Regions from separate parts of the Paenibacillus sp. F4 genome, predicted to be linked through region 2. Evidence: riboswitches for the same ligand, from Rfam matches in the RefSeq annotation. Region 2 holds a riboswitch; each other region holds the start of a gene.
What was found. Region 2 has a riboswitch for glycine ahead of C1T21_RS24715 (alanine/glycine:cation symporter family protein). Riboswitches for the same ligand answer to the same signal wherever they lie in the genome.
Positions count from the first base shown of each region.

Region 1: it holds a riboswitch for glycine, as region 2 does, so the genes downstream of both, gcvT (glycine cleavage system aminomethyltransferase GcvT) here and C1T21_RS24715 (alanine/glycine:cation symporter family protein) in region 2, are expected to answer to the same signal.
Region 3: it holds a riboswitch for glycine, as region 2 does, so the genes downstream of both, sdaAB (L-serine ammonia-lyase, iron-sulfur-dependent subunit beta) here and C1T21_RS24715 (alanine/glycine:cation symporter family protein) in region 2, are expected to answer to the same signal.

Region 1 is NZ_POVS01000017.1:85,904-89,171, reverse strand. Features, by position in the region: gene gcvH (glycine cleavage system protein GcvH) at 302-694, opposite strand; glycine riboswitch at 1,089-1,188, shown strand; gene gcvT (glycine cleavage system aminomethyltransferase GcvT) at 1,365-2,465, shown strand; gene gcvPA (aminomethyl-transferring glycine dehydrogenase subunit GcvPA) at 2,592-3,268, shown strand, end outside.
Region 2 is NZ_POVS01000020.1:288,269-291,536, reverse strand. Features, by position in the region: gene C1T21_RS24720 (iron-containing alcohol dehydrogenase) at 1-363, shown strand, start outside; gene C1T21_RS24715 (alanine/glycine:cation symporter family protein) at 421-1,839, opposite strand; glycine riboswitch at 2,000-2,094, opposite strand; glycine riboswitch at 2,113-2,189, opposite strand; gene C1T21_RS24710 (glycoside hydrolase family 1 protein) at 2,358-3,268, opposite strand, start outside.
Region 3 is NZ_POVS01000003.1:15,193-18,460, forward strand. Features, by position in the region: gene sdaAA (L-serine ammonia-lyase, iron-sulfur-dependent, subunit alpha) at 1-823, opposite strand, end outside; gene sdaAB (L-serine ammonia-lyase, iron-sulfur-dependent subunit beta) at 813-1,502, opposite strand; glycine riboswitch at 1,712-1,827, opposite strand; gene C1T21_RS00110 (DUF6359 domain-containing protein) at 2,165-3,268, shown strand, end outside.

The DNA of each region.
Region 1 (3,268 bases), on a different contig from region 2:
TAAATTATCCGGGATGGTATTATACCTGCATAATTCTTCTTAATATGACCTGTAGCTATAGAAATTAGTCGAAAAAACAGGAATTTAAATCTGCACAAACTTATAGGGAACCACCTTCTGTGCCAGAGTAAAACACGTAATTACGCTTCCAAAATGACAACAAAAAAATAGCCGCTATGGCAGATCATAGCGACTATTTTATACAAAAAACGAGCGAACTAACGATGCTCTTATTCAATTGAAAATCAATATAAAAAATTCAGAATAACACGCTCTTTTTTCATGCTGTATTGCCCCATTATTACTCCGAAATCAACTTCTCATACTGATCCGCAGACAGTAGCTTGCCCAATGTTTCCTCCACATCTTTGCCCATCTCTACTTCGATCATCCAACCTTTTTCATAGGGAGATTCATTTACTAGTTCAGGCGTACTTTCCAGCGCTTCATTCACCTTTAATACGTTTCCCGTCACCGGAGCAAAAAGGTCGGATACCGTCTTCACCGATTCAATCGTACCGATCTCCGCTCCCTGCTCAATCGTTACTCCCACCTCAGGTAATTCTACAAAAACAATATCACCCAGTTGATGCTGTGCAAAGTCCGTAATACCAACCCGCACCGTCCCATTCTCTGTACGCTGAACCCACTCATGTTCGTTTGTATACCAAAGTTGCTGCTTCACTTCACCCATCCTGTTCCCCTCACTTCCATATGAATAAAATCGCTTTTGCTCACCTGTATTAGACAGGTTAAGATTATGACAACAAGAACACTCATGTCAATAATACTAACAAAAATACTTCATATCACCTCATATAGCGTACTATATAAAAATATGATAGCTTATAACAAACGCTTACATATCCTTATTTATATATTAAATGTTTTTTCTATTGTTTTCGATGACATTTTTATTGACATTTTGAATGAATTTGCGTATTAATGGATTATAGCAAATACTTTGGGAAACACCCCGACAACTGCAAACGCGGATGAACGCAGAGGGAGAGACTGCCAAAAAGATTCGCATAGCTGTTGCCGCTTGTGAGACAGTTGTGCACGCGAATCGGATCAAGTTGTTATCTGCACAGCCAGGTAATATACCGCAGATCCCGAAGGTAGCGCCGAAGGAGTAAGCCTGCATTTGCAGGTGAATCTCTCAGGCAAAAGGACCTCTGCCGGACGCATCTCTGGAGAGCATTCGCTATTGGAGCGGATCACCCAAGAGGAAACCCGGTACATACCGGGGTAACTTTCTGGTATCAAGGACAGAGCTGAAAAAAGAGTATAGACTGCTGTCTATACGTTTTTTTCGGCCTGTCTTTTTTGTTTAGCCGATCACACCGGATAGGAGTGGAAAAATGACTAATTTGCGAAGAACACCGCTATATTCGTCCTACGGGACGCAGTCTGGGGTTCGTTGTATTGACTTTGGCGGCTGGGAGCTCCCCGTTCAGTTTAGCGGCATTCAAAAGGAGCATGAGGCCGTCCGCCAACGTGCGGGTTTATTCGATGTATCGCATATGGGCGAGTTTTTGGTTGAAGGCAAAGAGGCCGAAGCTTTTCTGCAAAGGGTGACCACGAATGATGTCAGCCAGTTGGAAGCAGGTCAGGCACAATATTCACTCCTGTGTTACCCCGATGGAGGTGTAGTAGACGACCTACTTGTTTACTGCAAAGGACCAGAACGCTACATGCTCGTAGTGAACGCCTCTAACATCGATAAGGATTGGGATTGGCTCATTCGCCATATGCCTGCATCCGTTCACATGGAGAATGTGTCTGATGCGATAGCATTGCTGGCGTTGCAAGGACCAGAAGCAGTACGAATTGCCGCAGCCGTGGCAGATACGGACATTACGAATCTGGCATCTTTCCGCTTCCATGAGGACGTGCCATTGTTCGGAGCAAAAGCTCTCGTCTCACGAACCGGATATACGGGCGAAGACGGTTTTGAATTTTACGTACCTGCCGCGGAAGCACCAGCCGTATGGGAGAGTTTGCTTCGTTTCGGTGAGTCGTATGGGCTGATTCCCGCTGGACTTGGTGCTCGGGATACCCTACGCTTTGAGGCACGGTTGCCGCTGTACGGACAGGAGTTATCTGCCACGATTTCACCACTTGAAGCCGGTCTAGGGTACTTCGTCAAGCTGAATAAAGGAGATTTTATCGGTAGAGAAGCACTGCAACGTCAGAAAGATCAAGGGATTCCTCGCAAATTGATCGGGCTGGAAATGATTGATCGCGGTATCCCACGCGCCCATTATCCGGTATTCGCAGAAGGACAACGCATCGGTGAGGTCACAACGGGAACTCAGTCGCCCACCTTGAAGCGTAATCTGGGCCTCGCCTTGGTGGACAGTCGTTTTAGCGTCCTCTCCACACCGCTGGAGGTTGAGATTCGTGGCAAACGCCTGCGTGCCGAGGTGGTGGCAACACCCTTTTATAAACGCCCGCGCTGATCTTAAACTCTCTTCATTTCAATAAAGCAAACATGTCAGATATGAACTTCCGGGTTTCTCATCTCACACTTTTTTATTAGCTAATTTACGATTTAAAATTTTGCTTTTCGAAAGGAGCCAGAACCTATGAAGCAGCATCGTTATCTCCCTATGACTGAGCAGGATCAAACCGAAATGCTGCGTGTGGTCGGTGTATCATCCATTGATGATTTGTTCAGTGACATTCCAGAGGCCATTCGATATCAAGGGGAACTCCCTCTTTCTTCTCGACTCGATGAGAAAGCCTTGACCCGCCACTTGGCCGAGCTGGCCAGACACAACGCCAATACAGACACACATGCCAGCTTCCTTGGCGCAGGAATTTATGATCATCATATTCCGTCCGTCATCCAGCACATCACTTCACGCTCGGAATTCTATACAGCCTACACCCCCTATCAGCCGGAAGTAAGCCAAGGCGAGCTACAAGCCATTTTCGAATTTCAGTCGTATATTTGCGAATTGACGGGCATGGCTGTAGCTAATGCCAGCATGTACGACGGAGCGACTGCACTGGCGGAAGCGGGCTCACTGTCCGCCGCAGCTACCCGCCGTAAACAGCTTATCGTATCGAGGTCCGTCCATCCAGAGGCACGTCAGGTATTGGCAGCCTATGCACGCGGATTGGATTTGGACATCGTGGAGATCGGCTGTTCGGACGGCGTAACGGATGCTGATGCGTTAGCGGCGGCCGTATCGGAACAGACCGCGGCTGTTTTGGTCCAAAGCCCCAACTTTTTCGGAGCCGTGGAAAACCTGAAGCC
Region 2 (3,268 bases):
CATGCATTATCCGCTGTATATGATATTCCTCATGCTGGCGGTCTGGCGATCCTGTTCCCCAACTGGATGAGACATACGGTGGATCAGGATGCTGCACGCATGAAGCGGCTGATGCTCAGTATGTTTGATTTAGATACCACTGGTAAAACGGATAAGGAAATTGCTTTGGAGGGGATTGATCGCCTGAGTGCATTCTGGACAAGTCTCGGTGCCCCTTCCACCCTGGCCGATTACAATATTAATGATGAGCAATTGGAAAAAGTCGCAATCATTGCAGCCCGTGAAATGGAATACGGAGGCTTTGGTAATTATAAAAAGCTGAATCAAGAAGATATTTTAGCTATTTTACGTGCATCGTTATAACATTTAAAAGGGAGTGTCCTCAAGCCTATGGTGGCTGAGGGCACTCCCTTTTGGAATTTATGAATTAACCGTTTGTCCCTTTTCTTCTACTTGAATAGCTGCCCCTACACTGGCACCTGCAAGAATGCCCTTTTTCTTACTAGAATTCAGAGAATCCATATAGGTTCGGGTTTCTGCAACTACAATTCCTGATAAGCCGAGCAGTGCAATCAGGTTCGGGAAAGCCATCATTGCGTTAAAGATATCTGCCAGCAACCAAATCGCATCCAGTTTAATGAACGCGCCCCCGGCAACCAGTACGATGAACAGATAACGGTATGGCTTAATCCACTTAACCCCAAGCAAGTATTCAACACAGCGTTCCCCGTAGTAGTTCCAGCCAAGCATAGTGGTGAAGGCGAACATAATCAGAATGATTGTGAGCAGTTCTGCCCCCAGCGGGAATGCGCTGGAAAATGCCTGCTGAGTCATCAGGCCCGCATCGGTAGGCCCGCTCCACACACCGCTAACCAGTAGCGTCAACCCGGTCATCACACAAATAACCATCGTATCAATAAACACGCCTGTCATGGAAATTAGCCCTTGCTCCGCAGGCCATTTGGTTTTGGCAGCTGCAGCTGCAATCGGTGCGCTCCCCAATCCGGCCTCATTGGCAAAAATACCTCTGGCTACCCCACTACGCATGGCCAGCATAATCGTAGCTCCGGCAAATCCGCCCGTTGCAGATGTAGTTGAAAATGCCGAATGGAGCACCAGCGCAATTGCGGCAGGAAGTTGGTCAGCAAACCGAATCAGTACGATGAGACAGATCAGTACGTACAAGCCTGTTTTAAAAGGAACGACCTTCGTCGATACCTTGGCAATGCTTTTGAGTCCTCCAATAGTAACCAGTCCTGTAAGGACCGCAATAATCAGTGCCGTTACAATAGGCGGAACGCCAAAACTGTTTTCAGTCGAAGATACAATCGCTTTGACCTGCGGAAACGTTCCAATCCCGAACAACGCTACCAGCATGCCCGAAAAAGCAAACAGCATCGCCAGCGGTTTAAAACGGCGTCCAAGACCTTTCTCAATATAATACATCGGGCCGCCGGAAAATTGTCCATTCCGATCTTTCACCCGGTATTTTACCGCAAGTACACCTTCCGCATATTTCGTCGCCATCCCAAAAAAGGCTGCAACAACCATCCAGAACAAGGCACCCGGCCCGCCCAGCTTAATGGCTGTCGCTACGCCGACAATACTTCCTGTGCCAACTGTAGCCGCCAACGCTGTACTCAAAGCCGCAAAACTACTTACATCCCCGCTGCCTTCATTCGGGGCCTTACCGATCAGCTTGATCGCCAGGGGCAGGCGGAATACCTGCAGCATCTTCAAACGTATGGTCAGCCACAACCCCGTTCCCATGACAAGAATGATGAGAGGCGCCCCCCATATCCAGCTACTAATCGCTTCTAACACATGTACCAAATTCATTTCAACCCGCTCCTCCAGCATATTAGAAAACAAAAAAGAGTCAAATCCGCTGATTCGACTCCTGGAGAGGTTAAAGGCACGAAAAAATACAACCATCTTGTGCAGGTTTTCTGCCACTAATAGCTCATAAAAAAGCCTAGGGCATTCCCTGTCACAGGTTATTCGCGTCTCTGTCCTTTTGCCTGAGAGTTTAAGCAGATGTTCTCTGCGGTGCACCTTCGGCGCCCAATTAAGGGTCTCTCCAGAGTTCTGTCCGTTTACGGTCCCCGCTTGTTGCTGTAATCAGCCTAAGCACCTGAGAGTTTTGCCCCTTCGGTCGGAACTTTCGTTCCATCTCCCGCAAACATCAACCAGACATATGAAATTTTTATTCATTATACAGAAAACTTTCAGCTTATTACAAGTGAAAAGTTTGTGAAGCCCTCTGAAATATTATTATTGTGTCTATCGAAAAAGCGGGTACAGCAGATTGCATCCTTAGGATGTCCTCTGCTATACCCGCCCGAGACAATATGGAATTACAATTCTTCACCATTGGTTGCTATCACATTTTTATACCAGTTAAATGAGTCCTTTTTGGAGCGTTTGAGCGTTCCGTTACCGTCATCATCCAGATCAACGTAAATAAATCCGTAGCGCTTGGACATTTCGGAAGTAGACATGCTCACAAGGTCGATAGGACCCCAGCTGGTGTAGCCAAGCAGATCAACACCGTCGGCAATCGCTTCCTTCATTTGAACAATATGCTGACGCAAGTAATCAATACGATATGTGTCATGCACAGAACCGTCTTCTTCTACCTTATCATAAGCACCCAAGCCATTTTCCACGATGAACAGCGGCTTTTGGTAGCGGTCATATAACGTGTTCAGCGTAACACGCAGACCGATCGGATCAATTTGCCATCCCCAGTCAGAGGACTGTAAATATGGATTTTTCACGCCGCCAATCAGGTTTCCTGCTGCTTTCTCACCTTCTGGACCTGCAGATACGGTCAAGGTCATATAGTAGCTGAATGAGATAAAATCAACCGTATTATTTTTCAATATTTCGGCATCGCCTGGTTCTGTGTGTATTACAACATTATTTTCTTCAAAATAACGATTCATGTAGTTGGAATATTCCCCACGGGCATGCACATCCGTAAAGAACAGGTTCATCTGATTTTCATGCTGGGCTTTCAGTATATCCTCTGGGTTACACGTATGTGGATAGCTTTCCATACGTGCCAGCATACAGCCGATCTGAGCGCCCGGGATGATCTCATGTCCCCGTTTGGTCGCCAGTGCACTAGCTACAAATTGATGATGCAATGCTTGATATATCGCTTGTTGTTTGTTTTCTACACGGTCAATAACCACACCGCCACCGGTGAACGGACTCATGGTCATTACATTGATTTCATTAAAGGTCAGCCAGTATTTTACTT
Region 3 (3,268 bases), on a different contig from region 2:
AGCCGCCTTTGGCGGTCTCGCGGTGCTTCGACGGCATCGCACTGCCGACTTCAAGCATCACGTCAATGACTTCGTCAGACGGAATAGCGCTGCGCACACCCGCCAAAGCCATGTCCGCTGCGGCAAGTGCAGTCACGGCTCCCAGCCCGTTGCGCACAATGCACGGAATCTCCACGAGTCCGGCGACGGGGTCGCAAATGAGGCCGAGCGTGTTCTTAAGAGCGAGACCCACGGCGTGAACAGCCTGTTCAGGCGTACCACCGCGCAACTCGACCATAGCACCAGCGGCCATCCCGATAGCTGAGCCAATCTCAGCCTGACAGCCTCCCTCCGCGCCAGAAATGAAGGAGTTGTTGGCGATCACGTAGCCAATGGCTCCAGCGGCGAATAGGCCGTGCACCATATGCTCATCATCCCAGCCGAACCGCTCCTGCGCACTGATGAATACACCAGGGATAACCCCACATGAACCTGCGGTGGGCGTGGCGACAATGCGACCCATGGACGCATTAACCTCCGACACGGAGAGGGCATAAGCCATAGCGAGCGCGGAGGCATCGCCGGAGCAGGTTTCCCCTGCCCGCAGATACTCGGCTAGGCGCTTGCCGTCACCGCCCGTCAATCCACTGCGGGATACGGTGTCTTGCGTCTGACCGCGATGAACGGCTTCCTTCATCACTTCATAATAATCAGACATTTGGCGGAAGATTTCTTCCTCAGGTGTATTCGTCTCTTGTACCTGCTCTTGAATCATCAGGCGGCCAATCGTGGTGGATTCTTCAGCGCATAAAGCGCTGATCTCATGCAGATGGCTAAACCGCATCGGATTCAGCTCCTTTTTTCAAATTAATCATTTTAATTTCGTACATATGAGGCAAGGACCGCAGCTTTGTGATCAATTCAGCCGTAGCAGGACTGTCCGTTTCGATGGCGGTGAGTGCTTCACCATCCCGGCCTTTGCGATCCACGTGCATATAGGCAATGTTAATGTCAGCCGCGCCGAGCGCTGAAGTCACCGCGCCCAATGTACCGGGCTTATCTGAGTGAAGAAGCACCAGCGTAGGCAGCTCCCCGGTCAGGTTGACTCGGAATTCGTTGAGTTGCTGGACATGGATGCTCCCGCCGCCGATGGAGGAGCCCAGCAGTGTGCGCTGATCCTCGCCCTTCCACAGCTCGAAACGGACGGTGTTCGGATGAGGAGCGGGTAGCCCGCTGACGGCGAATTCCACGGTCATCCCGGCTTGCTCTGCCCATTGCTCGGCATCCGGAATTCGGTGATCGTCTGTATCGTAATTGAGCAGCCCTGCGATGAGCGCTAGGTCTGTACCGTGTCCTTTGTACGTGTCGGCAAAGGAGCCGTACAGTGTCATGCGGGCACGGTCAGGCTGCGCCCCGAGCCAGTGCCGGGCAACGCGTGCGAGCCGCACCGCGCCTGCGGTGTGTGAACTGGAAGGTCCGGTCATGGCCGGGCCGATAATGGAAAATACATCTTTGAAACGCATGGTGTGGCCCCCTGTATGTTCTATACCATAGTATATGGTATTGCCGCGTCTTTGCGCGTATAGACGGTTCCTAATGCTGACGTACAATGTGAGCACAAAAAAGGACAGGATAAGGAAGTTTCCCTTATCTCTGTCCTCGTTACCTGAGAGTTTCGTGCGGTGTCCTTACCGCCTTACCCCTTGGGTGGCTTGCGCTCTCTCCAGAGTTGCGTCAGATGACGATACATGGACCTGAGAGATTATCCGCCAGCCGGGTGCTGGCGTCTTGCTCCTTCGGTGCCGCCAGAGTGTAGGCTCTCTGGACAGACTCTCCCGTCATCTTCATTCGCGTATACCGTTCTACATGTCTTTCTTAGGGTAATGTATGCCGTGCTCGGTGTCAATCACAGGGTTCAATTTTTACATAAACGAGGATTTTGCAAAAACCCAATAAGCGACTTCCAATGAACAATATATAGATCGAAATGGCCTAGTTCGTCTAGATATTGCGCTTTGGAGCGACTGGAATCGAATTTTGCAAAATCCTGAAACAGGTGCGTTTCCAATAAAAAAGATTAAAATTTACATAATTATGGATGAAATCAGGAAGGAATTAGAAGATTGGCGGCTAATCTGATAAAGGACAAGTACATTTATGGAAAACATAGGAGGGATATTGACGTATGGTAAAAGGCTTGCGGTTCACAGGTTCACGCTTAAAAGGGATGCTGCATCTAGCAGCAATCGTATCACTGCTGATCGGGATCTTCGTTCCATTCGGTCAGGTCAAGGCAGAGGGAGCATTGACAGTAGCCGAAGCACTTCAGCGCCAAAGCAGTGGAGATACGGTGACGGTGGAAGGTTACATCGTCGGACATGCTACCGGATCGAAAACGGCTAACTTTTCTTCTCCGTTCGCGAATGATTTTAACGTACTGATTGCCGATCAGGCAAATGAACGTAATACGTCTAATCTATTGGATGTACAGCTGACTTCAGCGTACAGAGGGCAATATGGGCTATCAGGCCATCCTGAGCTGATCGGCAGCAAAATTCGTGTGACGGGTACACTCGGCGCCTACAATAATTTTGGCGGAGTAAAAAGCCCAAGCGCTGTTGAACTGGTGAGCGGAAGCGAGCCGGGGGAACCAGGTGAACCTGGCAACCCGGGTCAACCCGGTACTACACTGCCGGATGGAAAAGGCAAAAAGGTGCTGTTCGATAATACGCACGCACAGACCGCTGGTGCAGCAGATTGGGTCATTGAAGGCGCCTTCTCCGACTTTGCCAATGGACTGCGTAATGTAGGCTTTACGGTAGACCAATTGAATCGTCCCATTCCTTTTACTTATGGAGAGCAGGCCATAACATATGACAAGTTGCGCCAATATGATGTGTTCATTATTGGTGAAGCGAATGTTGCCTTTAAGGCATCCGAGCAGGCTGCCCTACTGCAATACGTGAATAACGGGGGAAGCGTATTCTTCATCTCCGATCATTATAATGCGGACCGTAACAAAAACCGTTGGGATTCCTCCGAAGTTATGAATGGCTACCGTCGTGGAGCCTATACTAATCCAGCCAAAGGCATGACGGCAGAAGAAGCTGCATCACCGGCGATGCAAGGATTAACAAGCTCCGATTGGCTGGCGACCAACTTTGGCGTTCGTTTCCGTTATAATGCGCTTGGTGACGTGAATGCTACCGACATTGTAGCCGCAGATCAATCTTTCGGCATTACCAAGGGTGTGCGCTCGATTGCGATGCATGCAGGATCTACGCTGGCT